2 regions of the Quadrisphaera oryzae genome follow, and region 1 is predicted to be linked to the other one. Evidence: predicted binding sites of a transcription regulator. Region 1 holds the regulator's gene; the other holds the start of a gene.

Region 1 (5,685 bases):
TGGGCGAGGATGGTCGCGCGGGTGGCGTGGGCCACGGCGACGTCCGGCGGCTTGTTGCCGAGCGTGGCCAGCACGACCTTGGTGTAGTACGGGTTGCCCCAGGCGAAGGTGGCGGCGGTCAGGGAGCTCGCGCCGCCGTGCTGCGTGCGGTACTCGTCGAGCATCGTCTGCAGGCGGGCGCCGTCACCGCCGCCGAACAGGTTCCAGAACGTGACCGACCCGGGGTCGAGCGGGGTGCCCGCCACGCCCGCGGCCAGGGGCGAGCCGCAGCCGGCCAGGCCACCGGACAGGCCCAGGGGCCCCCAGGCCGGCCAGGCCCCCGGCCAGGACCCCCCGGCGGCTGGGGCCCGGCGGTGCTGTGACGGGTGGGTGCCCTGCGGGCAGCCTCGTGGACATCATCGACCTCCTCGTCGTGCGCTGGCCCGGAGTCTGCATGGTCGGCCCCCGATTTGCAACGATAGAAATCCGGTGGCGCGCCGTGGCACACTCCGGCCCGTGGCAGAGACGGCACAGCTCCCCCGCGCCAGCACGCAGAGCGGGGAGCACCCCCGTCCGCAGCTGCTGCGACAGCACTGGACCGACCTCGGCGGCACCTGGCAGCTGGGCCTCGTCCCCGCCGGGTCCCCCGGTCCGCGGGGCCTGTGGCGCGGTGGGTCCCTGCAGGACCGGACGGGCTTCGAGCGCGACGTCGTCGTCCCCTACCCGCCGGAGAGCTCCGCGTCCGGGGTGGGCGAGCAGGGCCCGTTCGCCGAGCTCTGGTACCGCCGCGGCCTGCGGCTGCGCGACGTCGCCGGCGCCGGGGAGCTCGCGGCCGAGGGGTCGGGGGCGCGGCTCGTGCTGCGCTTCGGTGCGGTCGACCACAGCGCGCGGGTCTGGTTCGACGGCCACCTCGTGGCCGAGCACACCGGCGGGCAGACGCCGTTCTCCGCCGACGTCACCGACCTCCTCACCCCCGGCCCCGACCTGGACCTCGACAACGAGCACGTGCTCGTGGTCCGCGCCGTCGACGACGCCCGCGACCCCGAGCTGCCCCGCGGCAAGCAGGACTGGCACGACGCCCCGCACGCCATCTGGTACCGCCGCACCTCCGGCATCTGGCAGACGGTCTGGGCCGAGGTGGTCCCGGCGGTCAGCATCGAGCACCTCACCTGGACCACCGACCTCGTCGGCGCCACCGTGCACCTCGTCGCGGAGCTGTCGAGCGTCCCCGTGGAGCCGGTCAGCCTCGCCGTCCGCCTGTCCCTCGGGGCTCACGACGACGACGAGCGCGTGCTCGCCGAGGCCGTGGTCGCCGTGCCCGGTCCCACCGAGCGCGGGGGACCGCGCGTCGAGGTGGCCCTGGCGGTGCCGCTGCTGCGGCACGGGCAGGAGCGCGAGGCGCTGCTGTGGAGCCCGGAGCACCCCCACCTCGTCGACGCGCAGGTGCGGCTGCTGACCCGGGGGCCCGCCTCACCGGCCGGTGCTGGCGCCGAGCTGGACGCCGTCGCCAGCTACCTCGGGATGCGCTCGGTGCAGGTGGGCGCCGGGCAGCTGCTGCTCAACGGCACCCCGCGCACGCTGCGGAGCGTGCTCGACCAGGGCTGGTGGCCCGACACCCACCTGGCCGCCAGCGCCGCGCGGCTGCGCACCGAGGCCCAGCTGCTGGCCGACCTGGGGTTCGACTCGGTGCGGATCCACCAGAAGGTGGAGGACCCGCGCTTCCTGCACTGGTGCGACCGGCTCGGCATCACCGTCTGGGCCGAGACGGCCGGCGCCTACGCCCACACCTCGCGCGCCGTCTCCCTGCTGACGGCGGAGTGGCTGGAGGTGGTCCGCCGCGACGCGAGCCACCCGAGCGTGGTGGCGTGGGTGCCGCTCAACGAGAGCTGGGGCGTGCAGGACATCGCGGTCTCCGCCGGGGAGCGCGCATACGCGACGGCGCTGGCGAACCTCACCCGCGCGCTGGACCCGACCCGGCCCGTCATCAGCAACGACGGGTGGGAGCACACCGACTCCGACCTCTGGACCGTGCACGACTACACCGACTCCGGGGAGGTGCTCGTGCGCCGCTACGGCTCGCCGGAGGCCGCCGCGGCGCTGGTGGGCGTGCCCTCGCCGTCGTCGTCCTCGGCCCGGGTGAGCGCCAACGGCCGGCGCCTGCGGGTGGCCGGCGGGCGCGGCGACGTCGCGGCCGAGGAGCGGCCCCTGGTGCTCAGCGAGTTCGGCGGGGTGCGCTTCACGCCCGCCGTCGATGGCGCAGCGGCGCCCGAGGGCGCGACGTGGGGGTACTCGACCGCCTCCGACGCCGGCGACTACGCCCGCCGCCTGGGCGACCTGCTGGGCGCGGCGAACGCGTGCGTGGAGGCGGGCGGCCTGGTCGGGTGGTGCTACACGCAGCTGGCCGACACGCTGCAGGAGGCCAACGGCCTGGTCACGGAGGACCGCACGCCCAAGCTGCCGCTGGCGCAGCTGCGCGCGCTGGTCACCGGCGAGCCAGCGCCCCCGTCCGCAGGGTCTTCTTCGCCGACGGCGTGAGGAGCAGCTGCCCCACGAAGCCGACGGCCAGGGCGGCGAGCACCCCGAGGTTGGCGTAGGCCCACGGGCCGTCCTTCCCGCCCAGGCCGACCGGCCCCAGCAGGTAGCCCTGCCAGGCGAGCCACGTGGCGCTGGTGTTCACCACCAGCCCCCAGCCGAGGACGGACGACGCCACCAGCAGCGCCACGGCCCCCCAGCGCACCGAGCCGTACTGGCCCGCGGGGTCGAAGAGGGCGGCGTCGTCGTAGGCGCCGGAGCGGCGGACCAGGTCCGCGACGGCCGCCCCCGCCCACGCGGCGATCGGCACCCCGAGGGTGATGAGGAACCCCTGGAACGGGGTGAGGAAGTCGGCGGAGACGAAGACCACGTACACCGCGCCGGCAACCATGAGCGCGCCGTCCACCAGGGCGGCCGCCCAGCGCGGGGCGGGCAGCCCCAGGGACAGCAGCGCCAGGCCGGAGGAGTAGATGTCCAGCACCGCGCCGCCCACCAGGGACAGCACCGCCACCACGGCGAACGGCACGAGGAACCAGGTGGGCAGGCCGGTGGCCAGGGCGCCGATGGGGTCGGTGCCGGCGCCCTCCGCGAACGCCGGCGAGGAGGCCGCGAGCAGCACCCCGAAGCCCAGCAGCACCAGCGGCGCGGCGGCGCCGCCGAACGTCGTCCACCACACCACGCCGGGGCGGGAGGAGTGCCGGGGCAGGTAGCGGGAGTAGTCGCCGGCGGCGTTGACCCACCCGAGCCCGAACAGGGTCATGCTGAACACGGCCGCGCCGAGCAGCGCCTGCCAGGAGCCGTTCGGCGCCGAGGTGATCGCGCCCCAGTCGAGGTCGGGCACCCGCAGCGCGAGGAAGACCGCGGTCAGCACGCCGGTCACCCAGGTGATGACGGCCTGCAGCTTCATGATCGCCTCGAAGCCCAGCACCCCGGCGCCCACCACCAGGGCGACGACGACGACGAGGGCGACCGCCTTGGTGACCGCTCCGCCGCCCCAGCCCAGCGTCGTGAACACGGTGGCGGTGGCCAGCGCCGCCAGCGAGACGAGGACCGTCTCCCACCCGACGGTGAGCAGCCAGCTGATGGCCGAGGGGACCTTGTTGCCGCGGACGCCGTACGCCGCGCGCGAGACCACCATGGTCGGCGCGGACGCGCGGGTGCCGCCGAGGGCGACGAGCCCGCACAGGAGGAACGACGCCACGATCCCGACCACACCCGCGAGCAGCGCCTGCCACCAGCTGACCCCGAAGCCGAGCACGAACGCGCCGTTGGCGATGCCGAAGACGGAGACGTTGGCGGCGAACCACGGCCAGAACAGGCTGGACGGCTTCCCGCGGCGCTCGGACTCGTCGATGACGTTGAGGCCGTTGACCTCGACCCTCGAGAGCGAGGGCGTCTCCTGCTGCGGCACGACGGACACGACGGAACAGTACGGTCTGCGCGCCCCCTGGCCGAGACCCCGACGCGGGTCGAACGCCTGTTTGAGATCGCGTGCTCGATCCACTACGCTGCGTTCGTGGCGACGACAGCCCCGAAGGGGACCTCCAGCCGAGCTGACGACCTCACCAGCCGGCAGCGGGCCGTCCTCGACACCATCCGCGAGTCGGTCTCGAGCCGCGGCTACCCGCCGAGCATGCGGGAGATCGGCAAGGTCGTCGGGCTGCACAGCCCCAGCAGCGTCGCGCACCAGCTGGTGACGCTCGAGCGCAAGGGCTACCTGCGCCGCGACCCCAACCGCCCGCGCGCCATCGAGGTGGTCGACGCCGGCCGCGGAGCGGGCCGCGAGGAGGGCGGCCCCGCCGTCCCCGTGGTGCCGGAGAGCGAGGACACCGCCTTCGTGCCGCTGGTCGGCCGCATCGCGGCGGGTGCGCCGCTGCTGGCCGAGCAGGAGGTGGAGGACGTCTTCGCCCTCCCCCGCCAGCTGGTCGGCGAGGGCGAGCTCTTCACGCTGCGGGTGGTCGGTGACTCCATGGTGGACGCCGCCATCTGCGACGGCGACTACGTGGTGGTGCGCCGCCAGCCCGTCGCCGAGAACGGCGAGGTGGTCGCCGCCATGATCGACGGCGAGGCCACGGTCAAGGTGCTGCAGCGCCGCGGCGGCCGGGTGCAGCTGCTCCCCCGCAACGACGCGTACTCCCCCATCGACGGGACCGACGCGACCGTCCTGGGCCGCGTCGTCACGGTGCTGCGCTCGCTCTAGCCGAAGTAGCCGAGCAGCTTCGGCAGCTGCTGGGCCATGGTCAGCACGGTCGCCGTGCCGTAGATGAGGATGGCGGCCACCAGCAGCGCCAGCCGCACACCTCTGACGCGCAGCGGCGCGGGCAGCAGCCGGCGGTTGGTGGCGATGAGCAGCGCCGAGTAGATGGTCATCATGAGACCGCCGACGGTGGCGGAGACGACGACGAGCGCGATCGGCTGGTCGAAGCCGACCAGCAGCACCACGATGCCGATCGCCACGAGGCCCCAGGTGAGCCAGAAGTAGAGGCGGCTCTCGTCGGCGCCCCTGAGGTAGCTGGTCTTGAGCACGTCCGCGGCCATGCGGCTGGTGTAGTCGGTGATGCCGAGCGCGGCGCCGAACAGCGAGAACGCCCCGATGACCCAGAAGAAGACGCCGAACCAGCTGCCGACGGCCTGCGCCAGCTGCTCGCCCTCCACCCGGACGAACTGGATGTCGCTCGGCAGGTCCTCGAGGCCGAAGACCGTGGAGTAGGCCAGCAGCGAGGTGAAGAAGATCGACACCACGGTGATGGCGACGAAGGTGCTCAGCTGCTCGACGTTGGCGAAGCGCCACCACCCGCGCCAGCGCCGCAGGTTCTCCTCCCCCTCGGGGCCCTCGACGCGGAAGACGTAGCCGGTGCTGGGCACCGCCTCCGGCTCACCGGTGACGGGGCTCTGCAGCCGCGGCACGTAGTGCCCCATGCCGAAGCCCTTGTCGCGGATCCAGTTGGACTGCACGAGGTTCTGCCCGCCGCCGGCGCCGGCGAAGATCATGGCGCCGAAGAGGGTGGCGAACCCCAGCTCGGCCGCGGGGAAGCCGGCCTGCGTGACGATGGTCGGCACGTCGCGCCACGCCGTCGCCGAGATGGCCGCGACGGCGCCCACCACGAGCAGCAGCAGCACGGCGGCCACCTTGACCATCTGGATCTTCTCCAGCGCCACGTAGACGACCGGGGC
Region 2 (5,685 bases), on a different contig from region 1:
CTCGCGGCGCGGGGCGCGGGCGGCTGGGCGCCGCCGCCCCGCGCCGGGCGGTCGGGGGCACCGGGGGCCAGGGACCCCGAGGCCAGGGAGCCGGGGGCCAGGACCCGGGAGCCCTGGGGCGCGGAGGTCGGGCGGGCGGCGGGCCCCTGCCCGCTGCCGCCGCGTCCGCGTCCGCCCCGGCGGCGGCGGGGAGCGCCGCCCTCGCCGGAGCCGTCGCGGGCGACCGCGCCCGACGGGCGAGAGGGGGAGGTGTGGCCGGGGCCGCTGTGGCCAGGGGTGCCGTGGCCGGGTGCGTTGGTGGGAGACACGGTGGAGTTCCTCTCGGGCCGCGGCGCGCGAGGCGCGGCGCAGGCCGGTCCGGCGCGCGGGCGTCCGCCTCGGCGCTGGTGGCTGGCCACCTCCCGCCGGGGCGTCACGCCGGCGCGGCGCGGGAGGTGATCGGGTGGGCGGTCCGGCGCGGGCCCTCGGGCCCGGCGCGTCGGACTCTGCCGCGCACGCACCAGTGTGCCCCATGATCCGACCAGAAGGCGCACGACTCGCCACATGCGCCCCACGTGGAACAGCAGCCCCACGAACGGATGCCTGCCCTGATCCCGTCGAGCTGGGTCACCACACGGGCGGGTCGGCCTCGCTCAGCGCGGGGTCGTCCACGGCGAACGTGCGCACCCGACCGACCGCGGTGCGAGGTCCCTCGAAGCGCACCGTCACCCGACCCACGCCGGAGCCCTGGACCCAGCCGGCTCCGTGCTCGGCGTGCAGGACGTCCTGGCCGGGGCGCCACACCACGGCAGCGGCGCCGCGTCGCGCCGACGCAGGCGGGACCACCCCGTCGTCGTCGGGGGCGTCCTCGGGGGCGTCCGCGGGGGCGCCGTGCTCGTCGGTCTGGTCGGGGCCGTCGGCACCAGCTGACTGCCCGGGCAGGGTCGACGGGGCGAGGAGGTCGGCGAGGAGGTCACCCTGGACCGGGTCGTCCAGCCCGTCGAGCGCGCCGACCAGGCCGGAGACCCCCACGCCCAGGAGGCGCAGGCCACCCGTCGCGTCGATGGCGGCCAGCAGCGGAGCGGCAGCGGCGGCGATCTCCTCCGCCGTGGCCACGCCCGCTCCGCCCGCGGTGGTGGCCGAGCGGGCCAGGGCCGTGAAGTCGTAGCGGCGCGCCTTCACCGTGACGGTCCGCCCCCGGACGCCGGAGGCCAGGAGCCGCTCGGCCACGCGCCCGGCCATCCGGTGCAGCTCCGCCGCGAGCACGGCTCGGTCCACCACGTCGGTGGGGAAGGTCTCCTCCGCGCTCACCGACTTGGCCTCCCGCTCCGGCACCACGGGGCGCGGGTCCACCCCCAGCGCCGCGGCGTGCAGGGCCGTCCCCGCGGCGCGCCCGAGCACGGAGACCAGCTCGCGCTCGTCGGTGGCCGCCAGCTGGCCCACAGTGCTGACGCCGAGGCCCGCCAGGCGGGACTCGGTGGCCGGTCCCACGCCGGGCAGCGCCCGCACGCCCAGCGGCGCCAGCACGGAGCGCTCCGCGCCGGCCGGCACCACGAGCAGGGCGTCGGGCTTGCGCAGGTCGGAGGCCACCTTGGCCATGAGCTTGCTGGTGCCGACGCCCACGGAGGCCGTCAGCCCCACCTCGGTGCGCACCCGCTCCCGGAAGGCGACGACGGCGGCCAGCACGCCCTCGTCGTCAGGCCCGGAGGAGGAGCCGCTGAGGTCCACGTAGGCCTCGTCCAGCGAGAGCGGCTCCAGCAGCCCGGGTGGACCGGCCAGGTCGGCCAGCAGCTCCATCACCCGGGCCGAGGCCGTGCGGTACGCCGCGAAGCGCGGGGCGAGGTAGGCCGCCCAGGGGCAGGCGCGCCGCGCCGCGGCCGTAGGCATCGCCGAGCCGACGCCGAAGGCCCTCGCCTCGTAGGAGGCGGTGGCCACCACCCCGCGCCAGGCGGTGCCGCCCACCACCACGGGCTTGCCGCGCAGCGAGGGCTTGTCGCGCTGCTCCACAGCTGCGTAGAACGCGTCGAGGTCCACGTGCAGGACGGTCCGGCCGGGCGCACGGGCGGCACCGGCGTCGGCGCTGCCCTGCGGGCTGCGCGGATCTGTGTGCTCAGGGCCGTCCGGAGGCACACGACGACGGTAGTCCGCACCGCGTCGTCCACAAGTTCGCCCAAAAGCACCCACGGACGCACACCGCGTCCGTAGGTTGTGGGCGAACGCCCGGTCGAGCAGCAGTGCGACCGGGACCGGAGCACCGTCGACACGGAGGTCACCCGTGAGCCGCAACGCCCGCCACCGCGCCCAGCCCCAGCCGAGCCGCATCACCCGCCGCGCCCTCGGCGTCGCGGCCACCGCCGCCGTCGCCGCCGCCCCCGTCGTCGCCGTGGCGGCCCCGGCGTCAGCCGCGACGGGGGACACCTGGGACCGCCTCGCCCAGTGCGAGAGCACCGGGAACTGGGCCATCAACACCGGGAACAGCTTCTACGGCGGTCTCCAGTTCACCTCCAGCACGTGGACCGGCTTCGGCGGCGGGCAGTACGCCTCCCGCGCCGACCTCGCCAGCCGCGAGCAGCAGATCGCCGTGGCGGAGAAGGTCCTCGCCGCCCAGGGCTGGGGCGCCTGGCCCGCGTGCTCGCCCAAGCTCGGGCTCGGCAGCGCCGACAAGGCCGGCTCGGCCGGGGCCGCTCCGGCCGCGTCCGACGTCGCCGCCCAGCGCGCCCCGCAAGCCTCCCGCTCGGCGGACCGCACCGGCGGCACGTACACGGTGGCCGCGGGCGACACCCTGGCCAAGATCGCCGCCTCTCAGGGCACCACGTGGCAGGCCGTCTACTCGGCCAACGCCTCCGTGATCGGCAGCAACCCGAACCGCATCTTCGCGGGCCAGGTCCTGTCCGTCTGACCTGCACCACCGCCGCTGCGGGGCTCGTCGCCCACCCGGCGACTACTAGCAGTGACGGTAGGGGCTTCCCGGGGCTCTTTTCGACACTCTGGGTCATCTGTGTCAGGGTGGAAGCCCTGATGACCCAGCAGACACACGCCCCGGTCCGAAGCTCCCGCCGTCGCCTGCTCGCCCTCGCAGCAGCAGCCTCCCTGGCAGCAGCACCCCTGGTCGCCCTCTCGGGCACCGCGGCCCAGGCGGCCTCCGCCAGCACGTGGGACCGCCTGGCCGCCTGCGAGTCCACCAGCGACTGGTCGACCAACACGGGCAACGGCTTCTACGGCGGTCTCCAGTTCACCTCCAGCACGTGGACCGGCTTCGGCGGCGGGCAGTACGCCTCACGCGCCGACCTCGCCAGCCGCGAGCAGCAGATCGCCGTGGCCGAGAAGGTCCTCGCCGCCCAGGGATGGGGCGCCTGGCCCGCCTGCTCCGCCAAGCTCGGCCTGAGCAGCGCTGACGCGCAGGGCAGCGCCGCGAGCGAGGTCTCGGCCTCCCGGCAGGCGCCCGCCGCCTCGCGGTCCGCCGACCGCTCCGGCAGCGGTGCGGGCTACACCGTGCAGCCCGGCGACACCCTCTCCAGCATCGCCGCGTCGACCGGCACCAGCTGGCAGTCGCTGCACGCGGCGAACGCCGCCGTCATCGGCGCCGACCCGGACCGGCTCAGCGTCGGTGCGGTCCTGTCCGTCTGACACACCGCCGGACCCACCTCGACACCCACCTCGACACCGGTCCAGCAGGGGCGCCCGGGACACCCGGGCGCCCCTGCTGCGCGTCACGGGAGGCTGACCGGGGTCCGCCTCACCGGCGGCGCCGGCCCACCTCCAGCACGGCGTCCTCGAGCGCCTCCAGGAGCCACGCGCCGTCCTCGTGGGAGAAGACCAGCGGCGGCCGCAGCTTGAGCACGTCCCCACCGGCCCCGCAGACGGAGGTCAGGACGCGCCGCTGCCTCAGCGCCTCGACCACGTCCAGGGCCAGCGCCGTGGACCCGGCGCCGGTGTCCGGGTCGACCACCTCGAGGCCGGTGTAGAGACCCGACCCGCGGACCTCGCCGAGGAGGTCGCTGTGGGCCGCGAGGGTGCGCAGGTCGTCCCGCAGCGCCGCCCCGACCCTCAGAGCGCTGCCCTGCAGGTCCTCGTCCCGGATGACGTCGAGCACGGCCTGCGCGGCCGCCACGGACACGGGGTTGCCGCCGAAGGTGTTGAAGTACGGCAGGTGGTCGGCGAAGGACGCCAGCACCTCGGGGCGCGCGAGCAGGCCCGAGACCGGGATCCCGTTGCCCATCGGCTTGCCCGTGGTGACGAGGTCCGGGACCAGCCCGTGGCCCGCGAAGCCCCAGAAGGCGCGCCCGGTGCGGGCGAACCCGGGCTGGACCTCGTCGGCGATGACCACGCCGCCCCGGGCGCGCACCGCGGCCGCGGCCGGCGCGAGGAACCCGGCGGGGTCGGGGAACACGCCGTCGGAGGAGAAGATCGAGTCGACGAGCAGCGCGGCGACGCCGTGACCGGCCTCCTGCAGCTCGTCGGCAGCCGCCGCGACCTTCGCGGCGAACCAGGCGGCGACGTCGTCGGAGCCCTCGGCCGCGGCGAGGCGCGGGTCGGGCGCGGGCACCGTGCGCACCCAGGGGCCGATCGGCTGCGCGGTGCCGAGCGCCGGCGACAGCTGGGAGACGGTGTCGGTGTTGCCGTGGTAGGCCTCCGAGGAGATGACCACGCCCCGGGCGCCGGTGTGCGCCTGGGCGACCCGGACGGCGAGGTCGTTGGCCTCCGAGCCGGTGCACAGCAGCATCAGCTGGCTGATCTCGTCGGGAGCCGTGGACAGGAGGTCCTCGGCGTAGTCGAGCACCGCCTCGTGCAGGTAGCGGGTGTGGGTGTTGAGCGTGGCCACCTGCTCCTGGACCGCGGCCACCACCCGCGGGTGGCAGTGCCCCACGCTCGCGACGTTGTTGTAGACGTCGAGGTAGCGCTCGCCGTCAGCGTCGAACAGGTGCGACCCGGAGCCGCGCACGAGGTGCACGGGATCGCGGTAGAAGAGGCGGTACGCCGGGCCCAGCAGCTGCGAGCGGCGGCGCGCGAGCGCCAGGGTCCGCTCGTCGACGCCGTCGGCCTCCTCCGGGCGGAAGCTGTTGGTGTCCATGATCGTGGATCGGGTGGTCGGCGGGGTCGTCGGCGGAGCGGTCACGGGCGGAGTCTGGGGGAGCCGCGTTAAGGACCTGTTTCGCCAGCTCCCAGGAGGTCCCGCGGTGGTCACGATCCGGGTGTGACCGCCACCACTCGCGCAGAGCTCGTCGAGCAGCCCAGCACCGACGTCTCCCTGCACGCCTTCGACGCGCTCGGCAAGGGCGCCCCGGCCCCGTACTGGCTGCACCGCGGCGTCTGCGCCGCGTGGGGGCTGGAGCCGATGCGGGTGGAGATGCCGCTCATCACGGTCTCGGAGAACGCCACCTTCCGGCTGGACCTCGACGGGCGCCCCGTGGGCGTGGTCCGCGTGTCCCAGCCCGGGTACGTGGGCGGACCGGCCGCCATCGCCAGCGAGATCGCCTGGCTGGGAGCGCTGCACGCGCTCGACGAGGTGCGACTCATCGACCCGGTGCCGACGGTCCGCGGGGGCTTCACCGCCGTCGTCAAGGACACCCGCGGGCACGGGTGGGCGTGCGTGTCGACGCGGTTCGTGGAGGGGTCCCCGCTGGAGGACCTCGACGACCCCGCCGAGTGCTACCGCACGATCGGCCGGTGGACGGCGCGGTTCCACCAGCACGCGCGGTCCTGGGA

Evidence for each region. The regulator LexA, encoded in region 1, represses DNA repair genes until DNA is damaged. The targets are predictions, from matches to a motif close to TCGAACANNTGTTCGA.
Region 2: the regulator LexA is predicted to act here: its motif matches at 2,204-2,219, upstream of H7K62_RS23350 (LysM peptidoglycan-binding domain-containing protein).

The regions. Positions count from the first base shown of each region.
Region 1 is NZ_JACNME010000005.1:39,076-44,760, forward strand. It holds gene H7K62_RS11090 (extracellular solute-binding protein) at 1-245, opposite strand, end outside; gene H7K62_RS23840 (glycoside hydrolase family 2 protein) at 496-2,514, shown strand; gene H7K62_RS11100 (purine-cytosine permease family protein) at 2,462-3,931, opposite strand; gene lexA (transcriptional repressor LexA) at 4,028-4,711, shown strand; gene H7K62_RS11110 (Nramp family divalent metal transporter) at 4,708-5,685, opposite strand, start outside.
Region 2 is NZ_JACNME010000019.1:53,577-59,261, reverse strand. It holds partial or broken gene H7K62_RS20910 (hypothetical protein) at 1-308, opposite strand, end outside; gene H7K62_RS20905 (DNA polymerase IV) at 607-2,109, opposite strand; gene H7K62_RS23350 (LysM peptidoglycan-binding domain-containing protein) at 2,255-2,878, shown strand; gene H7K62_RS23345 (LysM peptidoglycan-binding domain-containing protein) at 2,998-3,606, shown strand; gene H7K62_RS20890 (aspartate aminotransferase family protein) at 3,716-5,050, opposite strand; gene H7K62_RS20885 (phosphotransferase enzyme family protein) at 5,174-5,685, shown strand, end outside.